Bythopirellula goksoeyrii: one gene and its partner. The protein of the gene in region 1 interacts with the protein of each later gene in a pairwise test. Links are inferred from orthologs where the notes say so. Each region holds a gene or a part of one and is shown on either strand. Other genes may lie near its edges. The genes, in order: ctaD and Pr1d_RS20430.

Region 1 (15,385 bases):
ATAAGTCGCAACAAGAACTGGAGCCGGAATCCCTTCCGATTTGCCGCCCGTTGGATGGCAACCAGTTTCGGACGCTTGTCAATCGCTTGCTGTACTCTCTGCTGAAAATAATGGCGCGAGATACCAAAGACCAGACACTGCACTACGATTGCCCCGAATAGCACAACAGCGAATCCAAGCCACAGTCCAAACAATGCCCCGGCAGTCGCACCGAGTACGGAATCTGGGAAGAAGACGAAGGTCAAAATGATGAACAGCCCCAGAAACGCCACGGGCCCCCAGAATCCCAATCCCGCGATCCAATTCTCAATCCCGACGAGGTAGCTATGCAATTGGGCGCTGTCGTAGACGCCCAGCGCAATTATCACCACGAGAAGCAGAATGCCAGCAGAGAGATTTCTCCAAATCATACTGTTCTCTTCGGCGCACACATTCATTGATCAGGGCAATACGATTCGGCCATTTGCTTGAGCGTCACACGGTCGATTTTTCCCGTTGCGTTGAGCGGCATTTCATCGAGGATCACAATTTCTTCTGGAGCCTTGTACCCCACTCGCTCGCGAGAGAATTTGATCAGTTCCGCAACACTCGGACGGTCTGCTGCTGGTTTTAGTGTGATGTAAGCACGCACGTTTTCACCATGAACCAGATCGTGGATCCCGACAACACCCACTTCGTCAACGGCCGGATGCTCTCCGAGCGACTCTTCGACCTCCTGAGGGCAGATATTCGAACCATCGTGCACGATTATCTGTTTCTTGCGGCCTGCAAACCAGAGATAGCCATCTCCGTCGGAACGGACGAGGTCGCCCGTGTCGAGCCAGCCGTCGACCATCGTCTCGGCCGTCGCATCGGGCCTGTTCCAATAGCCGACCATATTGGCGGGTGACTTAATCCACATCCGCCCCTCCGAGCCGATTGCCACTTCTTGCCCCTTGTCATCGCAAATCGAAGCTTGATAGCCAGCTGCCAGTCGGCCTATGGAGCCTAGCTTATTCAACCCTGACGGAGGATTGACCGTGGTCAGACCGATTTCCGACATGCCATAAGATTCATCGATCTCAAGGCCAACCAAGTCCACAAACTCGCGTTCCAACTCAGCCGAGACTTTATCTCCTCCACAATAACACGCTCGCAGCGAGCGAAAATGTTCGCGAGTGGCGTTATGATCACGAACCACATTGAACAAAGCCGATGGCAGCATGCACAACATCGTTGGCCGCGTTTGCTCTAGGAGCGGCAAGAGTTCATCACCGTCGAACCTGCGGGCCACATCGATCCGAATTCCAGCAGCCAATCCTGCCAAGGAAAACAGTGTGCCACCAATATGCGAAATTGACGACCCGGGAAGGAAAGTGTCGTCGGGTTGAAGTTCGAAGCTGGCGATCGTACTCGCCAGCATCCAACCAAAAGTTTCATGCGTGTGTGTGACCCCCTTGGGTTTGCCGGTGCTGCCGGAGGTAAAAAAGATGAACAGGGGTGCGTCGAGTGCCGGTGTAGGCAAGTCGAGTGACACGGGTACCTTTTGCATCAAGTCGTCGAAACTGGGGCTCCGATTGTCGTCTGCTCCATAGGCAATGCGTCCCAGCGGAAGTTTGCCGGCCAGATCGCTTTTTTCGAGATCGCTGTCACGTTCGACGTGTGCGAGCAGAATCGCAGCTTGACTTACTTCCAGGGCGTGATCGATCTCGGGAGCTTGGTAGCGGTAGTTGAGCGGCGTGGCAACCAAACCTGCCTTGATACATGCCAGATAGAAAATCACGAGTGCCGTGCGATTGGGCATGAGCGTGGCGACCCGGTCTCCTGGTTGCAAACCCAATCCACGTAGATTCACGGCGACACGAGTACTGACTAAATCGAGTTCGCGCCACGTCCAGCCGAATTCAGCGGAGGCCAGTGCCACCTCGTCGGGATGGGCTTGTAATCCTTTTTGCAAGAGCTGGGATAGGGAAACAGGTTTCTCAAGCGTCGGCCCGGTCATTGGCATCGATTGGAATCCTTGGGGGTGGTGAGTGGTGAGGGAAGGCCGAAAAACTACTTCCCTATATTCGATTCGTTAGTTGCCAGGTCAGCGCGCGAGTATCAGACGACTACTCGCTTCCACTTCAACTCTGCATGTTTGAAATTCAGCAGGATCGCCAGTCGTAGGTTCGTAATTGCCAGGTAGCCGAGCATCTGGGCCATGTGGGTATCATGGAACGCCGATACCACTTTCGGATCCACGATGACCAAATCATCGACAATCAAATCCGGTATGAGCGTGCCGATGAGCTCCTCATCGTAGTGTACGGGAAATTCCTTTTGCTGCTCGACGCGATGCCCCCTTTTCTTCAGCTCGATCGCCATGGCCCGTTCGTAGAGCTTCTCGTCGAGCCCTGGTTTCAACGTGTTGAGCACTTTCATCGAAGCACCGAGGATCGATTCGCTCAGCTCTCGGTGGATCAGTTCTGTCTTCATAGAGAAGTTCTCCTCTTGTTTACCACGGATGACACGGATGGGCACGGATAAGATAGCGCGGGCCGAGAATCTACTTGAGCGATTCCCTGGAGCTTACGCTGACAGTCTACCCATTTTACTGTCGACGCTTCCAGCAACCACTCGTAGGGTCTTATCTGTGATATCCGTGCTATCTGTGTTATCCGTGGTCACCAAACCGGGAGGTTATTTCCCGGCCGCCGCTTAGTGGTGAGTGAAGCGGTTTGTTTGGGCGCAGGTTGAGCGTGGGAAGAAGATGCTGATTCTGCTAGTTTTTGCAAACGCGTTTTTTTATTAAATAATTCCCTCTTTCGTCGCCGGGCTGAATCGCTTCAACTTGTTGGCGGGACTTGAGTTGCGACGCAGCCGACATGGTCTCGCTGGCGGAGTTTTGTAGAACAAAACTCTCCGCTTTGCCGCCCGGCCGAGCTGATACTGCTTGAGACCACCACTAAAGAATTCTCTCGTGGAGGCACAGAGACGCAGAGAACTGCCTGGAATTCTGTACCAACTTTGGGGGAATTCCTGTTGTGTGGATCAGCCTGTACGCTGGTGTGGATCAGTGGATTCAATGGAGGACTCCTGGATTAGTTGCAGGATAGCTACACGCTCGCCCAGTTTACCAGAGTAGGTGGCCAGATTCAGTAAGGATTTTTGAGCCACGGATTGTCATGGAAACACCCAGCGCGATCGGTGGCGGCGACCGAATATCAGTTAAACGCAGAGATCGCCGAGGCGCAGAGGAGGAATCATAAGAATTCTCTGCGTACCTCCGCGACTCGGCGTCCTCTGCGTTTAGATAATTGGGAGCACCGATGATGATTTTGGCATGGTGCAACTCTCATTTTTTCCGTGTTCTTTCTGTCAAACTCTGTGGCTACTATAATTGAGCACGCTGACTGAGTTTGAATCGCTTGTAACACGATAGCCGCCATCGAGTATTTTGACTATACTAGGGCCTCGTCTCAATTGTTGCGAGTGACTGGGTATTCGCTTGCTGTCAATTCTCGGTGCTAATGAGAAATCTGGCCAGATCCCTCGGAGTACCTCGGGATGACAGTTTGTATCGCTTCTGTATTTGATGCATTGGAACTCCTGGATACACTCGAACTGTTTTTCAACTACGTACTCAGGCCAACGTAAGCTCAGCAAGAAAGCGGTCCCCTTATCATGTATGCTGCGGCTCGTGTCGTTTGTTTTATTGTTTTTCTCTTGGCGCTCTTGTGTGTTGCGTTGGGAGTGTGGGTCTCGCCGTATTTTTATTGGGGGTTGGTGGTGTTTGCCCCTCTCTCCTTGCTGGCGGTTTGGGATATGGTGCAGAAGAAGCACAGCATTTGTCGCAACTATCCGCTGTTGGGTCGTTTGCGATTTCTGCAAGAGGCGATTCGCCCCGAATGGCATCAGTATTTCATTGAGAGCGATACCGATGGTCGCCCCTATAGTCGGGTCCAGCGGACGCTTATTTATAAGCGTGCCAAGAACATCGATGGTTTGCAGCCGTTCGGTACGGAACTCGATGTTTACGGTGACGAATACGAATGGCTTACCCATTCGATTGCTCCTCATGAGAAAAGCGAGGAACACTTTCGCACGAACGTCGGCGGCCCTGACTGCAAGAAGCCTTATTCCTGTTCGCTGATCAACATCTCGGCGATGAGCTACGGTGCGATCAGCCCCAATGCGATTCGGGCACTCAATAAAGGGGCCAAGCTGGGGGGCTTCTATCACACGACCGGCGAAGGGGGCTTGAGCTCTTATCACAAAGAGAACGGCGGTGATCTCGTCTGGCAAATTGGCACGGGTTACTTTGGCTGCCGCAACGACGACGGCACCTTCAACTCCGACATGTTCGCCGAGCAGGCTGTGATTGACTCCGTGAAAATGATCGAGATCAAAGTCTCACAAGGGGCCAAGCCGGGGCATGGTGGTGTGCTTCCTGCCGCGAAAGTTACGCAAGAAATCTCGAACGTCCGCCGAGTCCCCATGGGACAGGATTGCATCTCGCCACCCGGCCACAGTGCCTTTCACACTCCCGTTGAAATGTGTCACTACATTCAACAGCTGCGCGAGCTCTCCGGTGGCAAGCCCGTAGGGTTTAAGCTCTGTATCGGCCGACCCCATGAATTCATGGCCATCTGCAAGGCGATGCGTTCGACGGGGATCCTGGCCGACTTCATTACGGTCGATGGGGCCGAGGGAGGAACGGGCGCTGCACCACCCGAGTTTTCTGACAGCCTGGGGACTCCCTTGCGCGAAGGATTGATTTTGGTACAAAACTGTCTCGTTGGCAGTGGCCTGCGCGACAAAATTCATATCGCGAGTTCCGGCAAGGTCGCCTCAGCGTTTCACGTTGCCCGCAATATGGGATTGGGAGCCGACTGGTGCAACATCGCCCGCGGGTTCATGATGGCCGTCGGCTGCATCCAGGCTCAGTCGTGTGACACCAATCGCTGCCCTGTGGGCGTCGCCACCCAAGACGCCAAACTCCAGCGAGCGCTGGATGTCGGCGACAAGAGTCAACGGGCATTCCATTTTCATCACAACATGATGGAATCCTTGTCCGACATCGTAGCGGCCGCCGGACTCGACCATCCCCAAGAATTCAAGCCGGCTCACTTCTGCAAACGAATGGGGCCAACGAAGCTCCGCACCTTTGAGCATGCCTACGATTTTCTGGAGAAAGACGAACTTCTCCAAGGAACCGACCATCCGCACTACAAACTCTGGTGGGAGGCAGCTTCAGCGGATACCTTTGCCGCGCAGGTGGATCTGATGAGCTAATCTATGGGCTGCTTCTGGCTGCCACTCGAATCCATTATTCTCACCACGGATGCGCACTGATAAGCACGGATGAAATTCTTGATACTGTCCTGTCTGTGCTACTAACGATTGACGTTTTCGCAGCTTGCAAACAAATATTTTGAAAACGCAGAGTACGCGGAGGCGCAGAGGAAGAAAACAATGGGAATTCTCTGCGAATCTCTGCGTCTTGGCGTCCTCTGCGTTTCAATGGTTTGTTTTGAACAGAAGAACGCAGCGGAAACGGAGGGCGTGAAAATCGCACTCCACTCAACAATGTCCCTTCTTCTCTGTTTTCTTGGTTTCCTCCTGTTCCAATTATTGGTTGTGGCTAGTGGCCGCGCTGGGTTTCGTCCGTGCTAATAGTTCGATCTCAATTTGTCTAGTTGACCTCAGAGGACCTCCGGTTTATCCTCAGAAAGCATCAGCAGGCGTTTGCCCACATTCGACTACTCTTGATAAATAGGATATTTCGATGAGTTTCGATCTTCTCACTTACCAACATGTAGGCGACAAGAAAAACTCAGATTTCTTTGAAGAGTACCGCGTCAAGATTTATGAACGACGCCTACAGAGCGGGCTCGATCAACTGCTGGGAAAAATGCGCGGCGTCGTGATTCAAGTAGAGACCGGCGATGCGATCTCCTATCTGGAAGAACTCTATTTGATGTCGCCCTATCGGTTGGCGGCTGCTTACCGCAGCGACACGCATAATATCTATGTGATGGTGTCCGAAACGCGGTTTCCGCGGATCTTTGTCATCGAGCCTCTGGACAAGAACTTCGAAGACGACGTCAAGCGGCTCAACATGATTTACCCGCTGGCGAGGGCCAAGCCGAACGCACGCTACATAGGTGAAATCTTCCACACGACGAGCGTACGCGAGACCTGCAAAGTGCTCGAGTCGCACAATGTGCGATTTGTCTATGATGGGGACGAAGAGAACCGCCTCTATACGAACAAGCCGTTCGCATTCACCGAGCCATCGGACTTCACTTTCAACCGAGTCGGCTACACCGAAGCGGACCTGGAAGACTACGACGAACTCAATTTGGGCACTCGCTTCGAGTTGACGCAAGATCAACTGGCGGAACTTGAGAAACAAGCCGAATTGGGCAAAGAAGCTGGCATTCATGAGTTGCTCCGAGGGATCGACCATATGGCGACGCGGATTCTGGCGGGTGAGCGCGAAGATGCCATCCTCGAGTTTCTCACGATGTCGAACTACTATTTCTGGGGCGCCTACAACATCCACGAGATGAATTCTTCGACCAATGTGAATCGCAATTCCCACGTCGAGGACGACAAAGAATCGCCGGCCAAGGTGTTCACCGCCAACAACACCCCTTCGTTTATCAATTCGTTTGAGAATCTCCCCATGCCGACTGAGGACTTTGTGAGAAACTTCGGTCGCCGGATGCACCACATTGCCTACGAGGTCGTGGACGGAGATCATCCGAGCGGCGTTAAGAACGTTGACTACGTCGTGGGAAAACTGGGAACACTCGGCGTCCCGTTTCTGGCCCACGTTGTTGGTGAATGCAAAGACTCGCCTGATTTGAAGCAGATCTTCTCGAAGCATTCCAAGTATTCGATTCTTATCACCGAATACGTCGAGCGGTGCCACAAATTCAAAGGCTTTTTCACAAAACAAAACGTGGCTTCGCTTACAGAAGCCGCTGGCAAAGATGAACGTTACACGCACGGCCATGTGTTTGATTAGTGGCGGATGAGTTTTGGAGCAGGAGAAAACAGAGAGAACGGAAAAGATTTGAGCAGGAATCCTTGGAGCACGATCATCATCATTTTTTAGCCACGGATTGACACGGATGAAACACGGAGAAGAAGAATGTCTGAACCACATCCGTGTTTCATCCGTGTCAATCCGTGGCTTATTGTTTTTGCAAGCCGAGAGATCGATATCATGAACAAAAGCCTTTTCACTCAACTCGCTGTGTTTGTCCTGGTGCTCATTGGGCTGAATTTCTTTTTTCATCTCCACATCTCGATCATCGGGAGTTTGCTCCTTACGTTGGGGCTCTCATTTGTTATGCGGCTCTTGCAATCGAATACGTAACCGAATAGGGTGTTTATTTCACTGGTCGTACTTGCAAGGGTTTAGAACTGAAAGACAGACGCTATGTTTCCTGTATTTCAGCCAGAATCTCCGGAAGCGCAAGCGATATACGATCTCTTTCTGTTAGTGCTCGCCATTAGCGCCGTCATCTTCATCATTGTGGCGGGGTTGATCGCCGTCGCGATTTGGCGGGGCCGCTCCCGAGCAACAATGCCCAAACAAGATTTTGGGAGCGAGAAAAGGGAAATCTACTGGATGGTTGGGCCCATCCTGGTCGTGTTCTGGATCACAGCCATCAGTGCCAAGCTCATTCTCACGGTGAACGCTTTCCCCAAGTTTCACCCTCAGGGACTTGACTCCTCTGAGGTCGAGGCTGACTTGACCGTTACGGGTCACCAATGGTGGTGGGAGGTCGAACACAACGACAGCGGCATCATCGAAGCCAACGAGATCTATATTCCCACGGGGAAGAAGCTACGGGTCAAACTGCAGTCGGCTGACGTGATCCATTGCTTCTGGGTTCCGCAACTTGCCCGCAAGATGGACGTCATCCCGGGGCGCGAAAACTATATTTGGCTCGAAGCTACAAAACCAGGCACCTACCAAGGTCGCTGCGCCGAATATTGTGGCAATCAACACGCCTGGATGGGTTTCAAGGTCTATGCCCTCGAACCTGAAGAATTCACCAAGTGGGAAGCGGGTGAAAAGGTTGCCCCCGGCACATCAACCGAGTCGGATGCGGTGAAGGGTGAAAAACTTTTCTTCGCCCACACCTGCTCGAATTGTCATACCGTCGAGGGGACCGTCGCCCAAGCGACTATTGGCCCCAATCTCACACGAATCGCATCCCGCAAGGAGATCGGCGCTGGCGTGCTCAAGAACTCGACTGAGAACCTCACTCTGTGGTTGAAGAATCCCCAGGCAATCAAACCGGGATGCAAAATGCCAGACTTCAAACTCACCGAAGACGAGGCGAGCCAAATCGCCGCATATCTGGAGTCTTTAGATTGAGCACCGACGTCGCCACACCCTACGAACCCGTTGAAGTGGACTCCACCACGGGATTGCTCTCCTGGGTCTCCACGGTGGACCACAAACGGGTGGGCATCCTCTACATTCTGCTGGCCGTCTTCTTTCTATTGGTGGGTGGCATCGAAGCGGTCTTAATTCGTACCCAGTTGGCGATACCCAACAACACGTTCCTGTCGCCCGAGGTGTTCAACCAACTGTTCACCATGCATGGCACGACCATGGTGTTCCTGGTGGGCATGCCGTTTTTCACCGGATTTTCCAACTATCTGGTTCCCCTGATGATCGGTGCTAAGGACGTTGCCTTCCCCCGACTCAATGCGATGAGTTTCTGGATGTTGCCCTTTGGGGCGTTCCTCTTGTACTTCAGCTTCCTCACGGGCGCAGCACCGAATGCGGGCTGGTTTTCCTATGCACCTCTCTCCACCAAGCCTTACAGCTTGGGACCGGGAATCGACTACTGGCTTGTCGGCCTCATTGTGATGGGTGTGGGATCGATCGCGGGCGCGATTAACATCGTGGCAACCGTATTGTGCATGCGCGCCCCCGGAATGAGTTTGCAACGCGTGCCGTTGTTTGTGTGGATCATGCTGATGCAAGCGATGTTGATCGTGGTGACCATTCCGCCGCTCAACTCCGCGATGGCACTGCTGTGCGTCGATCGCTGGTTGGAAGCGGCATTCTTCGAGCCGGTGCGAGGTGGTTCGGCCCTGTTGTGGCAACATTTCTTCTGGATTTTTGGACACCCGGAGGTCTACGTCTTCGCTTTGCCGGCGTTTGCCATGGTCTCAGAAGTGATTCCCGTCTTTTCCCGTAAACCCATTTACGGCTATGCCTTCGTGGCGGGGTCTTCGACGGTCATTCTCCTGCTGAGCTACAGTGTGTGGGCCCACCACATGTTTGCTGTGGGGCTGGGAACGAGTGCTAATATCTTCTTCTCCGCGATGACGATGCTCATTGCCCTACCGACCGGCGTGAAGATCTTCAACTGGACCGCCACCATGTGGGGCGGCTCGATTCGGCTCACCACGTCGATGCTGTTCGCCATCGCGTTCCTGATCCAGTTCGTGATCGGTGGCCTGACGGGCGTCATGTTTGCTGCCGTGCCGATCGATTGGCAAATGACCGACACCTATTTCGTTGTTGCGCACTTCCACTATGTACTGATCGGCGGGGTGGTGTTTGCCATCTTCGCGGCAACTTACTATTGGTTCCCCAAGATGACCGGCCGCATGCTCGACGAGCGGCTGGGCAAATGGCAGTTCTGGCTCTGGCTGGTCGGCTTTAATGGCACGTTCATGGTCCAACATTTCTTGGGTGCCATGGGAATGCCTCGTCGCGTCTACACCTATGCCGACAATCCTGGCTGGGCCCTGCTCAACGGCATTTCTTCGTTTTCGGTGATCTTCATGGTGGCGGGGACGCTTGTGCTCATCTGGAATATTGCCAAGAGCCTGCTCCATGGCGAAAGGGCAGGCAACAATCCTTGGGACGCCTTCACTCTGGAATGGGCGACGACTTCCCCTCCGCCAGAAACCAACTTTGACACACTCCCCGAAATAAAAAGCCGTCGCCCCGTTTGGGACCAGCAGCATCCCGATCTTGCCGACTGGAAGTTTGCCAAGACCCCCGAAGACCGTGGCCGTCGCCCCGATCGGGCGAAAGTCTGCGCCTGGGCTTTCGTGATTTCCGAAGCGGTGTTCTTTGTGCTGTTGTTGGTGACCTATGTCGTGTTTAACTCACAAGCCACCGGTGATGGGCCCACGGCAGAGAACTCGCTCGATGTGAATCGCACGGGTGTTTTCAGCTTGATCTTGATCGCCAGCAGCCTGACGTTCTGGATCTCGGAACGGTGCTTGCGAGTCGGACGTCGCGGGCCATTCTTGTTCTGGCTGGGGACAACTATCCTGCTAGGCATCACCTTTCTCATTGGCCAGGGCTGGGAATACTACGGTCTTATTGCTAACGACATCACGATCGACCGCAATCTGTTTGCCTCGACGTTTTTCACCGTCACGGGTTTTCATGGGCTACACGTTACCGCCGGCGTCATTGCTCTGGCGATCATGTACACCCTGGGCCGACAGAACCATCTCACCCAAGAACACGCCAAACCCTATGAGGCGATTGGCGTCTATTGGCATTTCGTCGACGTCGTATGGATCGTGGTTTTCTCGATCATTTATCTAGGAGTATTCCAGTCATGATGAGCGAAAAATTATGGTACTGGACTTCGCCGGTGTGGCTCGTGGTAGTCATGCTGCTAGTTGGCTATTTAATTCTTGCGCGCGGTCGTAGCCGTACTCAACTGGCAATCTTTCTGCTGGGGCTCATTGCCTTAACCTTGGCATTCGTATCACCTGTGGGCGTGTTGTCCGACGGTTATCTCTTCAGTGCCCACATGGTGCAGCATCTCGTGCTGCTCTTGGTGGTTCCGCTGTGCATTTTGCTGAGTTTACCCAAGCAGCAAATGTCACAATGGTTCAACCGCCCAAAGTTCGACCGCTTCGGCAGACTGCTGGCGATTGCATCGATCGGCTGGATTTGTGGTGTGGGCGCAATGTGGTTCTGGCATGTCCCCACCCTGTGCAGCACCGCCGCCCAGCGGCCAGCGGTCGGACTCCTGCGTGACCTTTCGCTCGTCCTGGCAGGTCTGGCGTTCTGGTGGCCGATCTATGCACCTTGCGCTCGCTACCGACTCGACCCCTTGCGCGGCATCGCCTATTTGTTCTCCGCCTGCCTCGGCTGCACGCTGCTAGGCATTTATATCACCTTCGCTCCACTCTCGGTCTGCCCGGTTTTCGCCAGCCCCGTCGATCGTATTGGGATTCTGAACTCCCTTTACGATGCAGGCATCACGCCGGGGATCGATCAACACATCGGAGGGTTGATGATGTGGGTGCCACCTTGTGTACTTTATGTGGGAGCGATCATCAGCCTGCTTAGCCGTTGGTATTCAGACGTCGAGCCAGAATCACCATTTGTACCCGGCCGAGCCAAACCAAGTGGGGTAACGCTATGAATGAATCGGAATCAACCATCAAAACCGATCAGGTTCCGCGTCCCACCTACGCACCTATCGCCATGGCGATGGGTACCGCGATGACTGTCTGGGGACTCATGGCACCAAGCCTCAACATCCACGCCATGTGGTACATGTCGATTGCTGGAGCAGGGCTTTCGACTTGGGCCATCAAGAGTTGGATTGGAGAAATCGTCCAGCAATGGGAAGCAAACCGATGAATAAAGAGTCAAACGACCAAACCTGCTGCCAAGATCTGGACGACCGCCGCTCGTTCTATGCTCGGCTCTCGATGATCCTGTCGGGAGTCATTGGCGCCTTGATCGTTCTGCCGGGAATCGGCTTTGTGCTGGCCCCAATTTTCAAGAAGACTGAACAAAAGTGGCGCACCCTAGGCAAAGTGGATGCTTTCAAAGAAGGGGCCACGGTGCTGGTTAACTTTGAAGACCCATCGCCCGAGAAATGGGCGGGTGTTACCGCGAAGACTGCCGCCTGGCTGCGACGGGTGGACGATGCCAAGTTCATTGCGTTCTCGATCAACTGCCGCCATTTGGGCTGCCCCGTCCGCTGGGAGGAAGGACCAGAATTGTTTATGTGTCCCTGCCATGGTGGTGTTTACTACAAAGATGGCACGGTCGCGGGTGGGCCACCACCAGAACCCCTCGACCGCTACCAGGTCCGCGTCCGCGATGGCAATGTAGAAATCCACACGGCTGCAGTCCCCCTGACTACTACATTGACATTTGATAAGTCTTGACTCAAGCATTTGCCCTAACCTGAAAAATAAAACCTGTTACCACAAGAACAAGAAAAGGAAGAAATAGAACACAGATGAACGCTGATTGGGCTGATTTTCGCCGATCAGAAAAAATCAAATCTGCATCAATCCGCTGAATCCGTGTTCATCCGCGGTCTATTTCTTCCCTAGATTATCTGATTTTTCGAAATAGTTGCCAAGTCACTGAACCAATTCATCCATGAAACAACAACTACAAGCCACATGGGACTGGATCGACAACCGCATCGGTTTTACCGAATGCATGATGCCTTACATTGCGCATACGGTCCCCCGCGACGCGCGCTGGTGGTATGTTTTCGGCAGCGCCACATTAACGGCTTTTATCGTTCAAGTTGCCACCGGCATTTGTCTGGCGATGGCGTATGTGCCAGGGGGGGATGAGGCCTATGAGAGTCTGAAATACATCACCGACGAGGCCCAATTCGGCTCCTTGGTCCGCGGCATGCACGCCTATGGTGCCTCGGCGATGGTCACCCTGGTGGTGATTCATTTGGTGCAAGTCTATTTGCACGCGACCTACAAGTATCCGCGCGAGCTGAACTGGATGACGGGCGTCGTGCTGTTCTTTGTCGTATTGGGGATGGCCTTTACGGGGCAGCTATTGCGCTGGGACGCCAACGGCGTGTGGTCGGTTTTCGTCGCGACTGAAATGGCGTCCCGCACACCCTACATTGGTCCGATGATCTCCCACTTCTTGCTAGGTGGCGAGACCGTGGGGGGGTCCACGCTCACGAGGTTCTTCGCCTACCACGTATTCATCATGCCGGGGATGATCTTCGCCGGGGTCGGTTTGCACTTGTTCCTGTTGTTTCGCCACGGCGTGTCGGAGATGCCCAACGTCGATCAGCCCGTCGATCCGGCGACCTACAAAGAAGAATACGAAGCGAGACTCAAGAAAACGGGAGTTCCGTTCTGGCCCAATGCCATGTGGCGCGACGTGGTCTTCTCGACCTTGGTCGTAGGAGTCATCGTCGCATGCGCGGCCATTCTTGGTCCCCCTGCCCTGGATGCATCCCCTGACCCGGCAAACATCCATGCTGACCCGATGCCTGACTGGTACTTCTGGTGGTACTTCGCTGTGTTGTCGCTGCTACCCCCTTCCTATGAACTCTGGTTCATCCTTGGTGTGCCGGTCCTTGGTTTCCTGGTGCTCTTCTTCCTGCCTCTTTTTTCCAACAAGGGCCACCGCGCCCCGAGCAAGCGGCCCTGGGCAGTTGGCATCGTGATTGCAGCTTTTGCCAGCTTCGTCGTGCTTACGGTTTATGGATACCGTGAACCCTGGTCGCCAGATTTCGGAGTGGAGGAATTACCGACGAGTGTGATAGGTGCCGAACAAGGCCCCGTCTTCGAAGGAGGAAAACTTGTCCATTCCAAAGGCTGTATGTATTGCCACGACATCAACGGCTACGGCGGTCATCGTGGACCCGACCTTTCGAACATTGGAGAGCAACTCACCCGCGACGATCTCATCATCCGCATCAACAACGGCGGCTACAACATGCCGTCGTTCGCCAGCAGCTTGAATTCCCAGGAACTCACCAAGATTGTCGACTTCTTGATGACGAGAGTCGAAGACAGGACTGAATCGAGTACCTCAGACAATGCAAAGGATCACGCGGATGATCGCGGATAAGAAGAGTGGTAACAATAGAGCCGAATGGCGAGAAACCCCAACTGTAGCTGGATTCGCAAGAATTCAGACGAAAAAATGATAAGGAGATCTTCGAATTGTTGCGTATCCGACTACCATTTTGATTCGCGGGCAAATTCCTCCAATCCTCAAGAGATCTTGAAAAATACTCCATCTAAATGAGACCAAAACAATGACTTCCCCTGTACTCAGCGATCCCGAAAAGACTGGCATCGACCGTATTGAGGACCCGTTGCTTAACAAGGGCACGGCGTTCACTCCCGAAGAACGACAGAAGTATCGGCTGCTCGGGCTGTTGCCGCCGCATATTGACTCTTTGGAAGAACAGGTCGTGCGGGCCTACGATGCCTTCAGTGCTGAAGAAACGGATCTTGACAAGCATATTTTTCTGCGTGAATTGCAGGATGAGAACGAAACCCTATTTTACCGACTTCTGCTCGAACACGTCGCAGAAATGATGCCGATCGTCTACACCCCCATCGTCGGCAAGGCCTGCGAGGAGTTCAGCCACATCTACCGTCGCGCACGGGGTGTGTTCGTCTCGTATCCCGATCGCGAACTGATGGATGACATCCTCTCGCACGTCGATCGAGAAATAGATGTGATTGTCGTCACCGATGGCGAACGGATTCTCGGGCTCGGCGACCAGGGTGCTGGGGGGATGGGGATACCTATTGGAAAACTTTCGCTCTATTCTCTCTGCGGAGGAATCCATCCCGCACGGACTTTGCCGATGCTGCTCGATCTAGGCACAAACAACGCCGAGCGCATTGACGATCCCCGTTACATTGGCTGGCGGCACGAACGGATCAAGGGCGCAGAATACGACAACTTCATCGAGCAATTTGTCGAAGCCGTCATGAAGCGGTTCCCCAATGTGCTGCTGCAATGGGAAGACTTTGCCTCGGTCGACGCCGAGCGAATACTCAAGAAATATCGCGACCGCCTCTGCACGTTCAACGATGACATTCAAGGCACCGCCGCCGTCACCTCCGGCACGATCCTGGCTGCCATTCAGTCGGCTGGTGGGAAGCTCGCCGACCAACGTTTCGTCATGCTCGGTGCTGGCTCGGCAGGGGTCGGTATCACGGGCCAATTAGTCGGTTCGATTGTTGCCAGCGGCAAGAGCGAAGCGGAAGCGCGAGATATGTTCTACGTCATCGACCGCAACGGCTTGTTGCACGATGGCCGCACAGATCTCGATGAGGTGCTAATGCCGCTTGCACAAAAGCAAGCCAACCTGGCAGGTTGGGACTGCGACACCAAAGGCTCGATCAGTTTTGCCGATGTGGTGCGTAATGCCAAGCCGACGGTCCTCGTCGGTGCCACCGGCCAGCAAGGGGCTTTCACTGAAGCCATCATCCGCGAGATGGCGAGTCACACGGAGAGGCCCGTCATTTTCCCCCTCTCGAATCCCACCTCCCATGCCGAAGCCATCCCGGCAGATCTTTTGAAATGGACTGATGGCAAGGCGCGAATCGCCACCGGCAGCCCGTTCGACCCAGTTGAGTACAACGGCAAGACGCACGTCAT
Region 2 (15,325 bases), 270 kb from region 1 along the record:
GTCCTCACGACACATCTTCTGGAAGAAGCCGAACGAGCCGACCGAATTGCGATCATGCACACCGGCAAATTGGCCGCATTGGACACCCCCGCTGCTTTACAAGCCTCGGTTGGTGGCGATGCGATCACCATCCGCACGCCGAGGCCCACTGAACTCGCCGATGCCATTCGGGTAAAATTCAATTGTGACGCCACCGTACTCGATGGCAGCGTGCGACTCGAACAACCTGAAGGGCACCAATGGATAGCCCGCTTGGTCGAAGCGTTCCCCGAGGATATCGAAGCCATCACCCTTGGCAAACCGACACTCGAAGATGTGTTCATTGATCGCACGGGCCATAGGTTTTGGAACGAAAGTCAGGAGTAGATTGTTATCTCGTTTGCAGTAAGAAATAGAACGCAGATGAACACGGATTTGGCAGATGAACGCAGATCAAAGTGATTGGTTTATTTTTCATCTGCGTCAATCAGCTGAATCTGCGTTTGTCCGCGTCCCATTTTTTTTGCATGAACTGACGCTAAAGGGGCAATATGAATATCACTCAGGAAGCAACACCAGTACCCGCACTCCCCGTGGTCCTCACCTTGGCGCAGCGCGAACTCGTGCGCTTCTTCCGCCAGCGTAACCGTGTGATCGGTGCGCTCGTGCAGCCGATCATGTTCTGGGCATTGTTCAGTTTGGGCCTACGCGGCAATGACCTAGGTTTCGAGTTTTTCTTTCCCGGCACAATTGCGATGATCCTCTTGTTCACAGCCATCTTCGCGACGATTTCAATCATCGAAGATCGCCGGGAAGGATTCTTGCAATCGGTCCTCGTGGCGCCCGCTCCGCGCTGGGCGATGGTCTTTGGAAAAATAGTCGGTGGGGCAGCCATTGCACTCTTGCAAGCCCTGATGTTTCTGGCACTAGGCTGCGTGACACTTGGATTGCCCGGTTCACCGCTCGACATCGTGATGTCGGTCTTTCTCATGGCCGTTCTTGCTATCGCACTCACCGGCTTGGGATTCTTTCTTGCCTGGCGGATGGAATCAACTCAGGGATTCCATGCCATCATGAGCGTGTTCCTGTTTCCCATGTGGTTGCTCTCGGGGGCTTTATTTCCTGATGATCCAGAAAGCTGGATCACGCTTATCTCACGTTTTAATCCTCTCACCTACGGCGTGGCAGGTTTGCGCCACTATCTCCACTTCGGCGATGAGAGTATGGTTAATGTATTGCCCAGCTTGCCGGTTTGTTGGGCAGTCTCGCTAGCGTTTGCCACACTCATGGTAGTGCTTTCCTGGCGTATCGCCGCGACCCGCACGACAGGAGATTTGCTGTGAAAAGTAGTATGCTCCCCTATTGGTTATCGCTCATGGTGCTCTTCGTTGGCAGCTATGGCATTTGGACCTGGTACAAAGTGCATCAAATTGAAGCGGAGCGTTCCGTGGGGGGAATTCAATTCGATGGCCCACCTCTGGAGGAATTTGAACTCACCGAGCGCAGCGGCGAACCCTTTCGTTCAGAAGCCATGAAGGGCAAGGTTTGGGTTACTACGTTTTTCTTCGCCAGTTGCCCCGGCCAATGCCCCCGACTCAACGCCAATATCAAGTTTCTGCACGATAAGCCTGAACTGGAGGACGTCACTTGGGTAAGCATCACGGTCGATCCCGACAATGACACGCTCGAAGTACTCAGTGAATACGCCGACCGATATAAAGCAGATCCCGAACGCTGGCTCTTTTGCACGGGTGATTTCGATTACATCAAGCGCGTTGGCGAAGACATCATGAAGATGCCCGTCTCCTGGCGAGGACACAAGGACTACGCCGTGGTGATCGACCGCGCGGGCAAGGTCCGCGGCATGTACGACGCCACCAGCATCAGCCAATCGGAAAAACTGCGCAAGTTGCTCTTGGAATGTTTAGCGGAGGATCCACCTTCTGAGACTTTCTCCAACGAAATCGCTTCGGCAAAGAACCGTGGCCTCCCGGCCACGGCTAGTAAGTGAGTAGTAGTCGCTAGCTGTCATCCCGATGGGAGCTCCGCGACCAGAGGGATCTGGGTTGCAGTACGGAGAGACATCGATAGCGAGTAATTGTTCCAACTAGATTCCTCAGGTCGTACAACTCCCCTCGGAATGACAGTTCGCCTTTCAATTCTATGAATCCACTATTCTCACTTGCCGTCAATCCCCTGGTGCATCTCAACGCGGTTCTCAATTCGATTGCCACTGTCTTGTTGGTCTTGGGATTTGTTCTTATCAAGCGTGGCCACCGACAGGCGCATGGCTGGGTGATGCTTTCCGCGTTTCTGGTCTCCTGCCTGTTCCTGGTGAGCTACCTGACCTATCACTATTCCGCCGGCAGTGTGCGATTCACGCATCCCGGATTCGTCAAAGTCGTCTACTTGGTGATCCTTGTTACTCACGTCGTGCTGGCCATGACCGTTCCGTTTCTCGCCGCAGCGACGATTGCCTACGCCTTGCTGGGCACGGGTTTCAAGAAAGCGAGCGAACTGCCAGCAGAGGACCGCAGCCGCTATCTGGCCAAGCATCGCAAAATAGCCCGCTGGACGCTGCCGATTTGGCTCTATGTGTCGATAACCGGCGTGGTCGTCTACGTAATGCTCTACCACCTCTGGCCACCCGCCGATCTCTGATCTAAAATAGAGGCACAGGATAATGAATATGCCTTCCAATATGCCGCAATCAAGACACTGGTTTCATATAGCGATGTTCGCATTTGTCTGCATGGCTATCGCGCTCCTCACCTCCGACGCAATTGCCTGTCCCACCTGCAAGGACGTGTTGGCCGACGACGATCCTCTCTCCCAGGCACGAGCCGCCGGCTACTTCTACAGCATCCTGTTCATGATGGCGATGCCCTTCGTCTTGATCGGCACTTTCGGCGGTGCAGCCTACCTCTCGATCCGCCGCGCCCGCCAACGCGAACTCGAATCGAACGTATAGCCGCGACCCCGCAGGAGGGCGCGTCATGCCTGCTCCACAAAGTAAACATTGGTGCATCTTCTTCGTTGCCGTCGTCGGCTTACTTCTCATTGTGGTAGGGCTCTATTTCGCCGCGATGAGCAATCCTCAGCGGTATTCTTTGAACGTCGAAGAGGATAGGAAAATCAATCTCTTCGGCGGCTTAGGATTGGGTTGTACACTCACTGGTCTGGCCGTGCTGATGACAGCCGTAGGATACAACACGAGAACGATCCCCTCTCAGTATAGAACGAACACAAATAGAGGTCTGGGTGTAGGCGTCCTGCTTCAGTTAATTGGGTTGCTACTTTCATTGACTGGAGAAGTGAGTGTCCTGATTGCAGTTGCTTTTGTCATCGCTAGTTTGCCGGCAATGGTTTGGGGCTGTATGAATTACGCGCAAGGCAAGGGATTTTCAAGCAACGTGAGATGGCTCGGTATTCTTGGAATGGTCGGCTTGATCCTGCTCATGGTATTGCCGAACAAAAATTCGATACCAATTGACGAATAACCTTTTTCGTCAAATGGTGTTTGCACTCTTTACATGGGAAATCATGCCTGAAACAGCAAATGAAATCGATCCACCCCCCTCGACGCACCCCAGCCTCTTCACCGAACTACGCACCTCCGAAGATTGGTGGGCTGTCTGGTGTGGTGCAATTCTGCTCGCACTCTCGTTCGTCGCCGTCTGGTGGAGCAATGCGCAGCTTCTTTCCGAGTTGCCACTGAGTGGCGATCCGGTCGAACTCTCCAGCCCGTTGGAAGCCTGGCTCGCCAAGCCCAGTTCGTGGCGCAGCAATCCACTCAATGCATTCTCACAATCAGACAGTTCAAGAACTCTACCTATCAGCACCATCCCAGGAATTGTCGGCGCATTTGCAGTGATCGGGGTGCTGTTCGCGCTGGCGATTCGCTTACGTGGCAACTCAGCACGTGATTTTTGGAAGGCGTTTCCCTTAGTTTTCCTGCTGGCCACATTGGCCTACGTCATGGCCGGGCAGAGTGTCATCAAAGCCTACAATTTGGAGTACGCCCTCTGGGCGCTTGCCGTCGGCTTGATCATTTCCAACACGGTCGGAACGCCTGCCCTACTCATGCCGGCTATCCTAACCGAGTTCTACATCAAGACCGGCCTCGTCCTACTTGGCGCCGAAGTGCTCATGAGTCGTCTTCTGGCCCTTGGGCTACCCGGCATCTTCGTCGCCTGGGTCGTCACCCCGATCGTACTGATCAGCACATATATCTTTGGTCAAAAAGTGCTCAAGATCGAGTCGCGATCGCTCAATATAGTTATCTCCGCCGACATGTCCGTCTGCGGGGTCTCCGCCGCAATTGCCACCGCTGCCGCCTGCAAAGCCAAGAAGGAGGAACTCTCGCTGGCCATCGGCATGTCGCTCACATTCACCGTCATCATGATGGTGGTCATGCCCGCGATCATCAAAGCGGTTGGCATGGACGAGATTCTCGGCGGGGCCTGGCTGGGGGGAACGATCGACTCCACCGGTGCCGTCGCCGCCGCTGGTGCCGCGCTGGGGGATCGTGCGTTGGAAGTGGCCGCAACCGTAAAAATGATCCAGAACATCCTCATCGGCGTCGTCGCCTTCGCGGTTGCCATCTACTGGGTGACATGTGTTGAGAAAGACCCCGAGGGGCATCGCCTTGGTGCTATGGAAATCTGGTATCGCTTTCCCAAGTTTGTCATCGGTTTCGTCCTGGCGTCTGCGGTGTTCTCGCTCCTCTACGTAGGACTCAACCACGGCCCCGAACTAGTCGACGCCACGATCCAGGGTTCTACCAAGACTCTGCGCGGCTGGTTGTTCTGTCTTGCCTTCGTTAGCATCGGCTTGGAAACCAATTTCAGAGAACTGACGCCCTATCTTCGCGGCGGCAAACCGCTCGTGTTGTACTTATGTGGCCAGACGTTGAACTTGTGCCTGACCCTATTCATGGCCTGGCTGATGTTCCGCGTAATCTTCGCCGATCACATCAACCAGATGGTTCCCTAGCAGTATGTCAGAAATCTCTTCAAGTCATTCCCGCACAGGCGGGAACCCAGAGTTGAGACGTGACACCTGGATTCCCGCCTGCGCGGGAATGATGGGCTTGCTACGCTTACTAGCAGTCATCTGTTTGATCGCCCTCGGTTGGCTCGCCGTGTTGCCCTGGCTCGCAGAACAACCTCGCATGAAGTCCCACCTCGACTGGCTCGAAGCTGAGAAGATCGACCCCAGCGCGATGTACTATACCGAACTCGAAGCAATGGAAGTAATCCTCCACCGCGATCGCCAACCGTTTAGCCGCATCTCCGTAGGGGAGCGCTCCCCATGCACTGCGCCCTCCGTTAGCCGCGCCTGCCGAGTAAAATGAGGCGGAGCGAAACGCGTCATCAGAAAACCTTTTCAAAACCCGAGGACATGTCTTGACAGCCACCCCGTGGTGTCAATATATTAACACATGTCAATCGATTAACACCTGCGATAGGGACTCAATCGTGCCCAAAAAGAAACCGGCAACACACACTCTGGCAACCCGCGAACAGCAGATCATGGACGTGATCTACCAACTGGAGCGAGCCTCCGTCGCCGACGTGCGCCAGCGCCTGGCCAACCCCCCCAGCTACTCCGCGGTCCGCACCATGATCGGGCACCTCGAGCGCAAAGGCCTGATCCGTCGCGACCGGTCCGACGTGAAGCACTATTATTCACCCGTCCAGTCGCGGCGCTCCGCCAGCCGCTCGGCACTGCGGAGTCTCATACAAACGTTCTTTCCAAACTCGCCCGGAGATGCTTTGGCCGCCCTGATTGATGACTCGGCAAAGCATCTGAAGGAAGAAGACCTGGACCGATTGCAACTGGCCATTCAGAAGGCACGGAAACAAGAGAAGTAACCCAACGAGTTGCCGGATCGTAGCAAAAAGGTTTGAACATGAAGAAACAAAGAAGCAGTGGAAGAAGAAATAGGCCGCAGATAATCGCGGATTTAGCAAATTAACGCGGACGGGTTGTTGTTCGAATGGAATGATCTGCGCACATCCGCCCAATCCGCGAATATCCGCGGTCCTTTTCTTCTCAAGTACCTATAACAGCGATTCAATATCATGAGCCACGATTTGTTCTCCGAATACTTTATGCTCGATATCATTCTGAAGTCGCTTCTCTTGATGTCGATAACTGCGGCTGGAGCTTTCCTTCTTCGATATCGTTCGGCGGCGACCATTCATCGCTGGTGGGTTTTGGGATTTTGCGGGTGCCTCATCATTCCCGTCGTTGCTCTTATTTCTCCAACTTGGAATTTGCCGATCTTACCGACCTTGCCGCTCGCAGAAGAGCCTCGATTCTCTGTCCCCCCGCCGAGAATAGAAAAGCAGGCATTGCCAACTGCAGGCAGTCTGGTGGCACGCGTGCCAGTTCAACAAGTCACGCCTGTCAGCAAAGAAAAGTCACACACCCCGGCGAAGATTCGACAACCAACATCAGAGAATCTGTCTCCAACATCCGGGTCCCCTCGGTTCTCCTGGACACTTCTCCTGGGAGCTTTTTGGTTTGCCGGAACCCTAGCTTGCCTTCTTCGCACAACATGGCAACAAGTATCGCTGATGCGCTTGTTGCGTCGCTGCACCAAGGTTTACGAACAATCATGGAAAATCGCTCTGCAGGAAGCGGCAAGTTCGCTGGGACTGCGCCGCCAAGTAACGCTGCTCAAGCTACTGGAAGCCCAATCGCCTTTGACCGCCGGTCTCGTTCGCCACACCGTGATTCTACCGCGAGATGCTGATCAGTGGTGTCCACAGCGTCGCCGTTTCGTACTGCTCCATGAACTGGCCCATGTGAAACGGCACGACGTACTCGCTCAGTTGATAGCCGGACTTGTATGCGCACTTTACTGGTTCAATCCCCTTTGCTGGGTCGGCCTCTTTCAAATGCGCAAACTGCGAGAACTGGCCTGCGACGATCTGGTGATCGCCTGCGGCCAACCTCAGACCGACTACGCCGACGTGCTGTTAGACGTCGCCCGCTCTTATCGCCATCGCACCCTTTCCACCGTCGTCGGCATGGCCCATAGCTCCAATGTGGAGAATCGTATTATGGCGATTCTCGACAAGGCCCGGTCGCATGTTTCGCTAAGCCGCAAAGCGGCTCGAGTACTGTTGGTGGCGGCAACGGCGCTGGTGCTAGTAATTGGTTCAATGCGACTGGAGTCACAGGCGGAGCCTGTCTCGAACCTACTTGCACAGGAAGCCGGAAACGATAAGACGGCCGAATCGAAGGTGCAAAACGATTTGCTTCGAGAGATGCGCATCCGCATCCTCGACGACGGAGGGAAGCCGCTGGAAGGTGCGATGCTGACCGTTGGGATTTGGTATCCCGAAGGGTACGAAGGCCCACGCACGGAAAAGATACACACAGCCGACGCTGACGGGACAGTGGTGCTTCAAATACCGAAACGGCTCCACATTCTTCGGCTATGGCCAAAGCAATCGGGATACGTCGGTGAGTTCAAGAATTTTTCGGAGGGAAGCCACCGGGATGGCGAGTTGATTCCCGACGAGATCGAATTTCGGCTAGCAAAGGGGCACAATCTTGGCGGTCGCATTGTCGACTCGGAGGACAATCCCATCGAAGGAGTCCATGTTCGCGTGCAGGTCGAAGACAGCTCTGAATCGATCAGCACTTGGTTGACTGATTCGTTCGGACAGCCAACAGTAAAGACGAATGAAGAAGGGCGGTGGAAACTTAATTCAGCACCGGCGCATCCTGATGGGGGGACCGACTATTCATTTTATCTAAAACTCAGTCACGACGACTATATCAGCGACGTGAACTGGGGTGACGTCCAAAAAGCACAAGGTGTTGGTGCTGCCGAGCTTCGTAGCGGCGAAGCGACGATCATTCTCCAGCGGGGAAAGTCCGTATCTGGAATCGTCACCGACCACGAGGGAAACCCAGTTGAGAAAGGGTGGGTCGTTTGGAGCGATGAGCCGTACTTCTATGACGGTGTATACGAGAAGGAGGTCAATGCGGACGGCACCTTCCGCACACCGCCGCTCTCAGCTGGAAAACACCCGATCACGATAGTAGCCCCCGGTTTTGCAGCACAGCGGCGTATGGTTGAGGTAGGGAATGATTCGAAACAATTACGTTTCGAGCTTCGGCCAGGCAAGCGCATTGAGATCCGCTTCGTAGACACGTCTGGCAATCCAGTCTCCAAGGTTGGGGTGTATCTCGCCAATAGCAGCAATCCGGATACCTGGAACGGTTCGAATGCACTTCACAATCACAAACACCCAAACGTCCCCGACTATGGTGTTCCTCGAAGGGCGGATGAAAACGGTGTCTACGTGTGGGATTGGGCGCCTGAAGAACCCGTCAAGTACAGCGTTGGCGCAAAAGGCTTCGCTCCTCAAGAGATTTCCCTCGTTGCCAAAAGCGATCCCCACATTATCACGTTGGCGGACGCGCGGGTTGTCGTTGGTACGGTGAAAGATGCCACGACTGGTGAGGAAATCGAGAAGTTTCAGGCCATGCCCGTTATTGTCTTCCGCCCCAACTTTTTCAGCACACGCTACTTGGATACAAAGCAGGGGGCCAACGGCCGCTACGAGCTGCCTCTAACGGGTAGTGGCGACCTTGAGGATCGCTATCGCGTTCGTTTCGAAGCAGATGGCTATCGGTCTATTGTAAGTGATCAGTCGTATGGCCCGCTGGATGGACGGGCGATTCACAACGTCCAACTCGAACCGGCAGCTGCTCGTGAGGGTCGAGTTGTCGATGCTACCGGCGCGCCGATTGAGGATGCCATGGTGATCGAGGGGACTCCGACTTGGGTTCCCTCAACGAGCAATGGAGAGCCGGATGCCTATGGAGAGCGAATCGTGCGGACCGACAGTGGCGGTCGCTTCGTTTTGAACGCAACCGCCGAACTAGTACGAGTCCGTGTTCTGCACGACCTTGGCGTCTTTGAAAAACTCTTCGATCCTGAGGAGGACTCGATCGGTGACATGCAACTCCAGCCGTGGGCAAGCATCTCGGGGAGATTACTGCAAGATGGCAAGCCAGTTGCCGGTCAATCCATCTATTTTTCTCCCATGCCGAGCGGACAACTTGGAGAACCACGTTTTCAGGATTCTTATTATGCGCAATCAGACGATCAAGGGAGATTCCAGTTCGATCGCTTACCACCCATCCAAGGTAGCCTCCGCGCCTCCCTCGGCCCTTGGCAAGATTCGCCGCTGACTTCAAGTCCCTCGATGCCACTTGAACTCAAGCCTGGCGAGCAGCGAACCGTAAATCTAGGTGGCGAAGGAACGACGATCACCGGCCAAGTGGTCGAAACTGGTCGCGAAGATACGAAACTCAGCAAGCAATGGTCGCTGAATTACTTGATTTCACGGGATCGAGGAATCGACATACCAGCTCAGTTTGCAAGTTGGAGTTTCGACCCGAGCGATGGTGTTCAACCCTCGTGGTTGCGTAATCCAGGATTTCATGATTGGCTTGGGACTCGCGAAAACTATTTCGTCAAACTATCACCCGAAGGGGACATGCAAATCAACGGCGTCCCACCGGGAACCTATGATCTCGTCCTGCAACTCTACGAACAACCCGCCGGCTGCCTCGTCGAAACCATCGGCTCAAAAGTGGTAGCGGTCGAAGTCACTGAGTCCGACCAAGCCACCGGCACCAAAGACCTCGGCAAGATTGAGGTCCCCTGTCGAGCCGGACCCCGCGTCGGTGAGAGCATGCAGGTATACAAATTTCTCGATCCCAGCGGACAAGAACGCACCATCTTCGATATGAAGGGGCGCTACGTGTTGATGCACGTCTGGGCAAGTTGGTGTGCCTCTTGTCTCGAGCATATGCCCGAGATGAAGGCCACGCTCGATGACCTGTCTGAGCAGCCAGTCACTTTCGTGGGCCTGAACATCGACAAGGACCGCGATCAGGCCAAGCAACTCGCCGAGCGTAACGGCTGGAACTGGTCACAAAATTACCTCGGCGACGACTCCGACATGGCCCGCCAACTGGCCATCAGTTCCGTACCGACGTATTTCCTCATCGGGCCCGACGGCCTGTTGGTCGCTTCGTCGATTGAGTGGTCGGAGATCAAAGAAAAGCTCCGGTCTGCGCTCGAACAGGAATAGTCTCTCGCAGAGGCGTGGAGACTCAGAGAAGAAAAAAACTCTTCTCTGCGACTTTGCGCCTCTGCGAGAGATAATATGTCTTTGTCACTCCTCACATAGCCGTGAGTCGGGTATTCTGCATTCTTTTCCATGTCCATGTTCGAGTCGATCCGGCTCACCATTTTTCATTCCGCAATCCGCTTTCCCCATTCCGCATTCCCCTCCATGCCCTACCTCAGTTTCTTGTTCATCTGTCTGACCTGGGGCACCAGCTTCATCCTCATGGATCGCGCGGCGGTGGCGCTCGGTCCGCTGACCATCGGCATGTGCCGCCTGTTGGGTGGGGCCTTGGTGCTGAGCCTCGTGTGGTGGTGGAGAGGGCCCCGAGTACGAATCGCTCCGAGTGACTGGAAGCATGTACTCTTTGTGGGTGCGCTCGCCAATGCCTGGCCATTTACGGTATTGCCCTACGTGATGACCCAGGCCAACGAGCATGGTTATTTCGGTTTGATGGTCACACTCGTGCCCCTGGTGACAATCCTGGTTTCAATCCCGATGCTGGGAATCTGGCCCACGGCGCGGCAGATGATCGGCGTGATCGGAGGGCTGATTTGTTTGGCGGGAGTTGTACACGATGGCGCGCAGCGGGGCATCTCACCCTGGGTATTGGCGTTGGCACTGACGGTGCCCGTCACTTACGCTGCTGGGAACACGTACATCAAATGGAAACTCGACCACCTGCCGTCGTTACCGCTCACCGTGTTGTTCCTCGCCTGCGGAGGGGCGCTGTTGGTGCCACTGCAGTTCGCAACCCGGTTCCTCGCCGAGACGGGGTTGGGTGGACCGTCAAATCCTCACGGCTGGCCGATGGCAATCATATCGATTGCGCTGCTAGCCGCCTTCAGCACGGGACTGGCTATCTTGTTGTTCATCCAATTGGTAAAACACCAAGGTCCATTATTCGCCGGGATGGTCACGTATGTGATCCCACTGATCGCCATCCTGTGGGGCCAATACGATAGCGAACAACTCACGACACTACAAATCGCGGCGATGGCCGGCACTTTGGCAATGGTCGCCCTGGTGCAATGGGGCGCCGCAAAACCCACGCTACCGCAGCAGGAACCGTTGGCGTAAGATAATACGCTGAACCGGCGACTCGTCGAGTCGCGGCTACCACATTCCCAATTCCGCAATCCGCATTCCGAATTCAGATGTCCCATCCCTGGCTCGCACAACGTACGAACGACTTCGATAGCTCTGGCATCCGCAAGGTGTTCGACTTGGCGGCGAAGATGGCCGACCCGATCAATCTTTCGATTGGCCAGCCCGATTTCCCCGTGCCAGACGCTGTGAAGGACGCGGCAGTCGACGCGATTCGTGGCGACAAGAATGGCTACAGTCTCACGCAAGGGATTCCCCCCTTGCGCGAAGCACTCCAGGCGCGTGTCGATGCCGAGTATGGACATACCGATCAGCGCGTGTTGGTCACTTCCGGCACGAGTGGTTCGCTCGTGATGGCGATGCTGGCGCTGGTTGATCCGGGCGACGAAGTCATCTTCATGGACCCCTACTTCGTGATGTACCCGGCTCTGGTCCGTATGGTAGGCGGCAAGTGCGTGATGATCGACACCTATCCAGATTTCGCGATTGATCCAGACAGGATCGCCGCGGCCATTACGCCGCGAACGAAATTGATTCTAATCAACAGCCCCGCGAATCCTACCGGAGTCGTGGCGAACGAGGAAAGTATGCGGGCGGTCGCCGAGTTGGCCGCCAAGCACAATATTGCTCTGTTGAGTGACGAGATTTATCGCACATTCAGCTATGACGGTGTGCCTCCCAGTCCTGCCAAGTGGAACGATCAAACCTTGGTCGTAGACGGGTTCAGCAAAACCTACGGCGTGACGGGATGGCGGCTCGGCTGGATTCATGGACCGGCGGCGATCATCGATAAGCTCACCATGTTGCAGCAATATACGTTTGTCTGTGCACCGCACCCGCTCCAATGGGCCGGGCTGGCAGCACTGGAAACTGATATGGGCAAGCAAGTTGCCGAGTATCGCAAACGCCGAGATTTTGTCGTAGATGGCTTGAAGGATGCGGGCTACGAAGTAGCGCCCCCCGGAGGAGCTTTCTACGTTTTTCCCAAGGTGCCTACAGCAAAAAAACGCGGGCCCGCAGGGCAGGGGAGTGGCGCCGATTTTGTCATGCGGGCCATCGAGCGGGAACTACTCATTATCCCCGGCAACATCTTCAGCGAGCGCGACACCCATTTTCGCATCTCCTATGCGGCCTCGATGGAGACACTAGAGCGAGGGTTGAAGGTGCTGCGGGAATTAGCGGAGTAGTAACATGTCATTCCGCGGGAGTAACACGACCGAGGAATCTGGGTAGAACCATCACTCGCATTCAAGTACGTGTTGATTTTGCCACCCAGATCCCTCTGGTCGTAGAACTCCCGTCGGGATGACAGAAGAACCTATTCCACTCCGTAGTTCGCGAAGTTCACCGAGTAATTGTCCTCGAACCAAGCCTGGATGTCTGGTTCGACTTCACGATCGTAGTCCGCATCGACATGCAGGATGTTCCCCTGCGGAGTGCTGCGGATCTCTCCTTGCTCGACTACAATTTCGCCCGCTTTGATCACCATGCGTGGGAGTTCAAACATCGTCTCCTGGTTTTCGTTCGGCGTGTAGATCGTGATATCGGCAGCGGCACCTAGTCCTAGGTGGCCCTTGTCGATGAGCCCCAAGATCTTAGCCGGGCCAGCACGGGTGATGATGGCGATTTCGTTGAGCGTGTATTCTCGGTCCAGATCAGCGAGTGATGATCGTTTCACGACATTTGGGTGGCAACTCTTGAGCATGTCGCTGCGATACGTACGATCCATCAAGAGACGAATGATCTGTGGATAGGCAAGAAACGATCCACCGTTGGGGTGATCGGTACTCATCATCACCTGCCAGGGATCCTCGACCATCAGATACCATTCCAGGCCGATGGCCCACTGCAAAGCATGAATGAGGGACTTGTTCTTGTATTCGATCGGAGAGATGCCGCAGCCGGCTTCCATCTCCACGTCGCAGCTAATCCATTTGCGACCGTAGAGATTTGCCAGAAAATGCCCCAAAGGCCCGTCGCCAGTCATGCTCGTGGTTTCACCAAACAGCACCTGCCCCACATCGACGGTCAATTGTGGATGGGTGTTGACGTAGTCCGCCAGTCCGGCGACCTTGCTGGAGAAGGTTCCTTCGTCGGCATCCCCGCCGCCATAGCTGTGGAACTGGATGTGCGTCAGATGTCCTCGACGATCTTCAAGGGCCCGCATGGTTTCGAGGGTCGTCTGCCAATTGCCGGGCATGCCGAGTTGATTGCAGTGAATGTGTACCGGGTGCGGCAAACGTAAGTCCGCAGCCGCCTGAGCGACTTCGCTAATGATTTGCCGTGGCGTTACATCGAAGTGGGGCACAGTATCGTCGAGACCCGTGTTGCGCGAACCGTTGCGTCCTTTCCAGGCTTCGACGCCGCCAGGATTTACCAGCTTCGGCGCGTAGCCTTTGCCTCGCGACAACAGCCAACCAATGAACGCCCGTAGCTTAGCAGGCTCTTTGTCACGGATGCTTTTCATCACGTAGTGGTTGTTACCCATCAACAGGTAGCAACCTTTATCCAGGCATGGCGTGTCCGCAAACTCAGCATGGGCATGAGCCGCCAACAGCGGCGGTACTGCGGCATCGAAGGCGGTTGTGTAACCCAGGGCCGCGTACTTGTAGCCGGTGGCAAACGTGCTTGGTACACTTCCCATGGTACCGCTACGCGTCCTCGCAGTGCGACGGACTGGCTCCGCGTTTCGCCGGTCATCGGGCCGCAGTTTACGTGCTGCGTTCACTTTGGGGCCGGCGATATGACAGTGCATATCGATTCCGCCCGGCATTACGACCAAGCCGCTGGCATCGATTGTGCATGTGGGACGGATTTGCGGATCGCTCGGTGGAGCGACGATCTTGCCTGCTGAGATCCACAGATCACGCACTTCGCCATCGATCCCATTGGCTGGGTCGTAGAGTGTGCCACCGCTGATTTTCGTGAATTCTTTAGACATCGTGAGTCGCATTCTACTTCGATACTGGAATTCTAGCTACCTTCTTCAGGGACTGGTTTCGCTTCCAAACCACGCTCTTGCGAGCGTAGCTGCGAGATTCCGATTCTTGTGAAACGATTGTTGATATTGGATAATGTCGACCATGAACGATGCCGATTCCCAAACAAAACACTCCAACTCTGCCTGGATCCGCTTCGACCGGAACGAGTTGGCAGGAAGTTTTGGAGATATTGGAACCGATCTCCCGCTGATTGTCGCAATGATCCCAGCAGCCGGCCTCAATGGCTCGACCGTTTTTATCGTCTTCGGTCTGTTGCAAATCCTCACAGGGATTCTTTATGGCGTGCCGATGCCGATGCAACCGCTCAAAGCGATGGCGGTGTTAGTCATCACGCAGAAGATCGCCGGTGATGTGCTCTTCGGTGCTGGTTTGGCGATTGCTGTTATTATGCTCGGTCTGAGCCTTACGGGTGCCTTGACTTGGCTCGCGCGGGCGATTCCCCGTTGTGTGGTTCGGGGAATTCAGTTTGGACTTGGTCTAAAACTGGCTTCGATGGCACTCAAGGATTATGTCCCTTCGCTAGGAACGAGCGGCTATGTCTTGGCCATGGTTTGCTTTATTATCGTCGTGCTCCTTTGGGGAAACCGTCGTGTGCCCGCCGCCCTGTTGGTGATTTTGTTGGGACTTCTCTATGCCAGTTTGGCGACCATAGATTGGTCGTCTGTGCACTTGGCACATTCCATCAACTTGCCGACTCTCAATATCCCCACCTGGGACGCCATCTGGACGGGCTTGATCGTGTTGGCCTTGCCCCAGATTCCACTTTCCCTCTCAAACTCGGTGATTGCCACTGAGCAAACGCTCCACGACCTCTTTCCGCAGCGGGCTATCGGGGTACGAAAAATCGGCATCACCTACGCAGTAGCAAACTTCTTTGCGTCGTTGCTAGGAGGAATTCCTGTTTGCCACGGTTGCGGCGGATTGGCGGGACACTATGCATTTGGTGCCAGAACTGGTGGTTCGGTGGTCATTTACGGTACGATGTACCTGTTACTCGGCCTGCTGCTGGGAAGCACTGTCGATGTGCTGGTCGCAGCCTATCCACGACCAGTCTTGGGAGTCATTTTGCTC

Evidence for each region.
Region 2: the proteins of ctaD (region 1) and Pr1d_RS20430 interact in binary tests that used the Escherichia coli proteins (3 or more experiments, as listed by UniProt). The link is inferred for Bythopirellula goksoeyrii from one-to-one orthologs.

What each region holds. Positions count from the first base shown.
Region 1 is NZ_CP042913.1:5,439,624-5,455,008, forward strand. What follows is about bases 7,959-10,972. They hold ctaD (cytochrome c oxidase subunit I), read left to right. Parts: upstream 7,959-8,358; coding sequence 8,359-10,587; downstream 10,588-10,972. Other genes in these bases: coxB (cytochrome c oxidase subunit II), read left to right, coding at 7,959-8,362; Pr1d_RS21560 (cytochrome c oxidase assembly protein), read left to right, coding at 10,584-10,972. Outside these bases: Pr1d_RS21520 (TVP38/TMEM64 family protein), read right to left, coding at 1-410; Pr1d_RS21525 (class I adenylate-forming enzyme family protein), read right to left, coding at 434-1,987; Pr1d_RS21530 (GxxExxY protein), read right to left, coding at 2,083-2,457; Pr1d_RS21535 (FMN-binding glutamate synthase family protein), read left to right, coding at 3,646-5,256; Pr1d_RS21540 (hypothetical protein), read left to right, coding at 5,750-6,997; Pr1d_RS21545 (hypothetical protein), read left to right, coding at 7,124-7,351; more of coxB, read left to right, coding at 7,415-7,958; more of Pr1d_RS21560, read left to right, coding at 10,973-11,402; Pr1d_RS21565 (hypothetical protein), read left to right, coding at 11,399-11,623; Pr1d_RS21570 (QcrA and Rieske domain-containing protein), read left to right, coding at 11,620-12,159; Pr1d_RS21575 (cytochrome b N-terminal domain-containing protein), read left to right, coding at 12,380-13,834; Pr1d_RS21580 (NAD-dependent malic enzyme), read left to right, coding at 14,025-15,385. UniProt on the Escherichia coli protein: Cytochrome bo(3) ubiquinol oxidase is the terminal enzyme in the aerobic respiratory chain of E.coli that predominates when cells are grown at high aeration.
Region 2 is NZ_CP042913.1:5,172,383-5,187,707, reverse strand. Bases 10,417-13,370 are described here. They hold Pr1d_RS20430 (pyridoxal phosphate-dependent aminotransferase), read left to right. Parts: upstream 10,417-11,302; coding sequence 11,303-12,439; downstream 12,440-13,370. Other genes in these bases: Pr1d_RS20425 (formylmethanofuran dehydrogenase subunit A), read right to left, coding at 12,571-13,370; Pr1d_RS20435 (DMT family transporter), read left to right, coding at 10,417-11,225. Outside these bases: Pr1d_RS20485 (ABC transporter ATP-binding protein), read left to right, coding at 1-366; Pr1d_RS20480 (ABC transporter permease), read left to right, coding at 531-1,322; Pr1d_RS20475 (SCO family protein), read left to right, coding at 1,319-1,990; Pr1d_RS20470 (DUF420 domain-containing protein), read left to right, coding at 2,143-2,640; Pr1d_RS20465 (hypothetical protein), read left to right, coding at 2,732-2,950; Pr1d_RS20460 (hypothetical protein), read left to right, coding at 2,976-3,479; Pr1d_RS20455 (YeiH family protein), read left to right, coding at 3,523-4,974; Pr1d_RS26385 (hypothetical protein), read left to right, coding at 5,027-5,335; Pr1d_RS20445 (BlaI/MecI/CopY family transcriptional regulator), read left to right, coding at 5,460-5,855; Pr1d_RS20440 (M56 family metallopeptidase), read left to right, coding at 6,066-10,109; more of Pr1d_RS20435, read left to right, coding at 10,314-10,416; more of Pr1d_RS20425, read right to left, coding at 13,371-14,193; Pr1d_RS20420 (putative sulfate/molybdate transporter), read left to right, coding at 14,336-15,325. UniProt on the Escherichia coli protein: Shows aminotransferase activity with methionine and histidine as substrates, and to a lesser extent also with phenylalanine.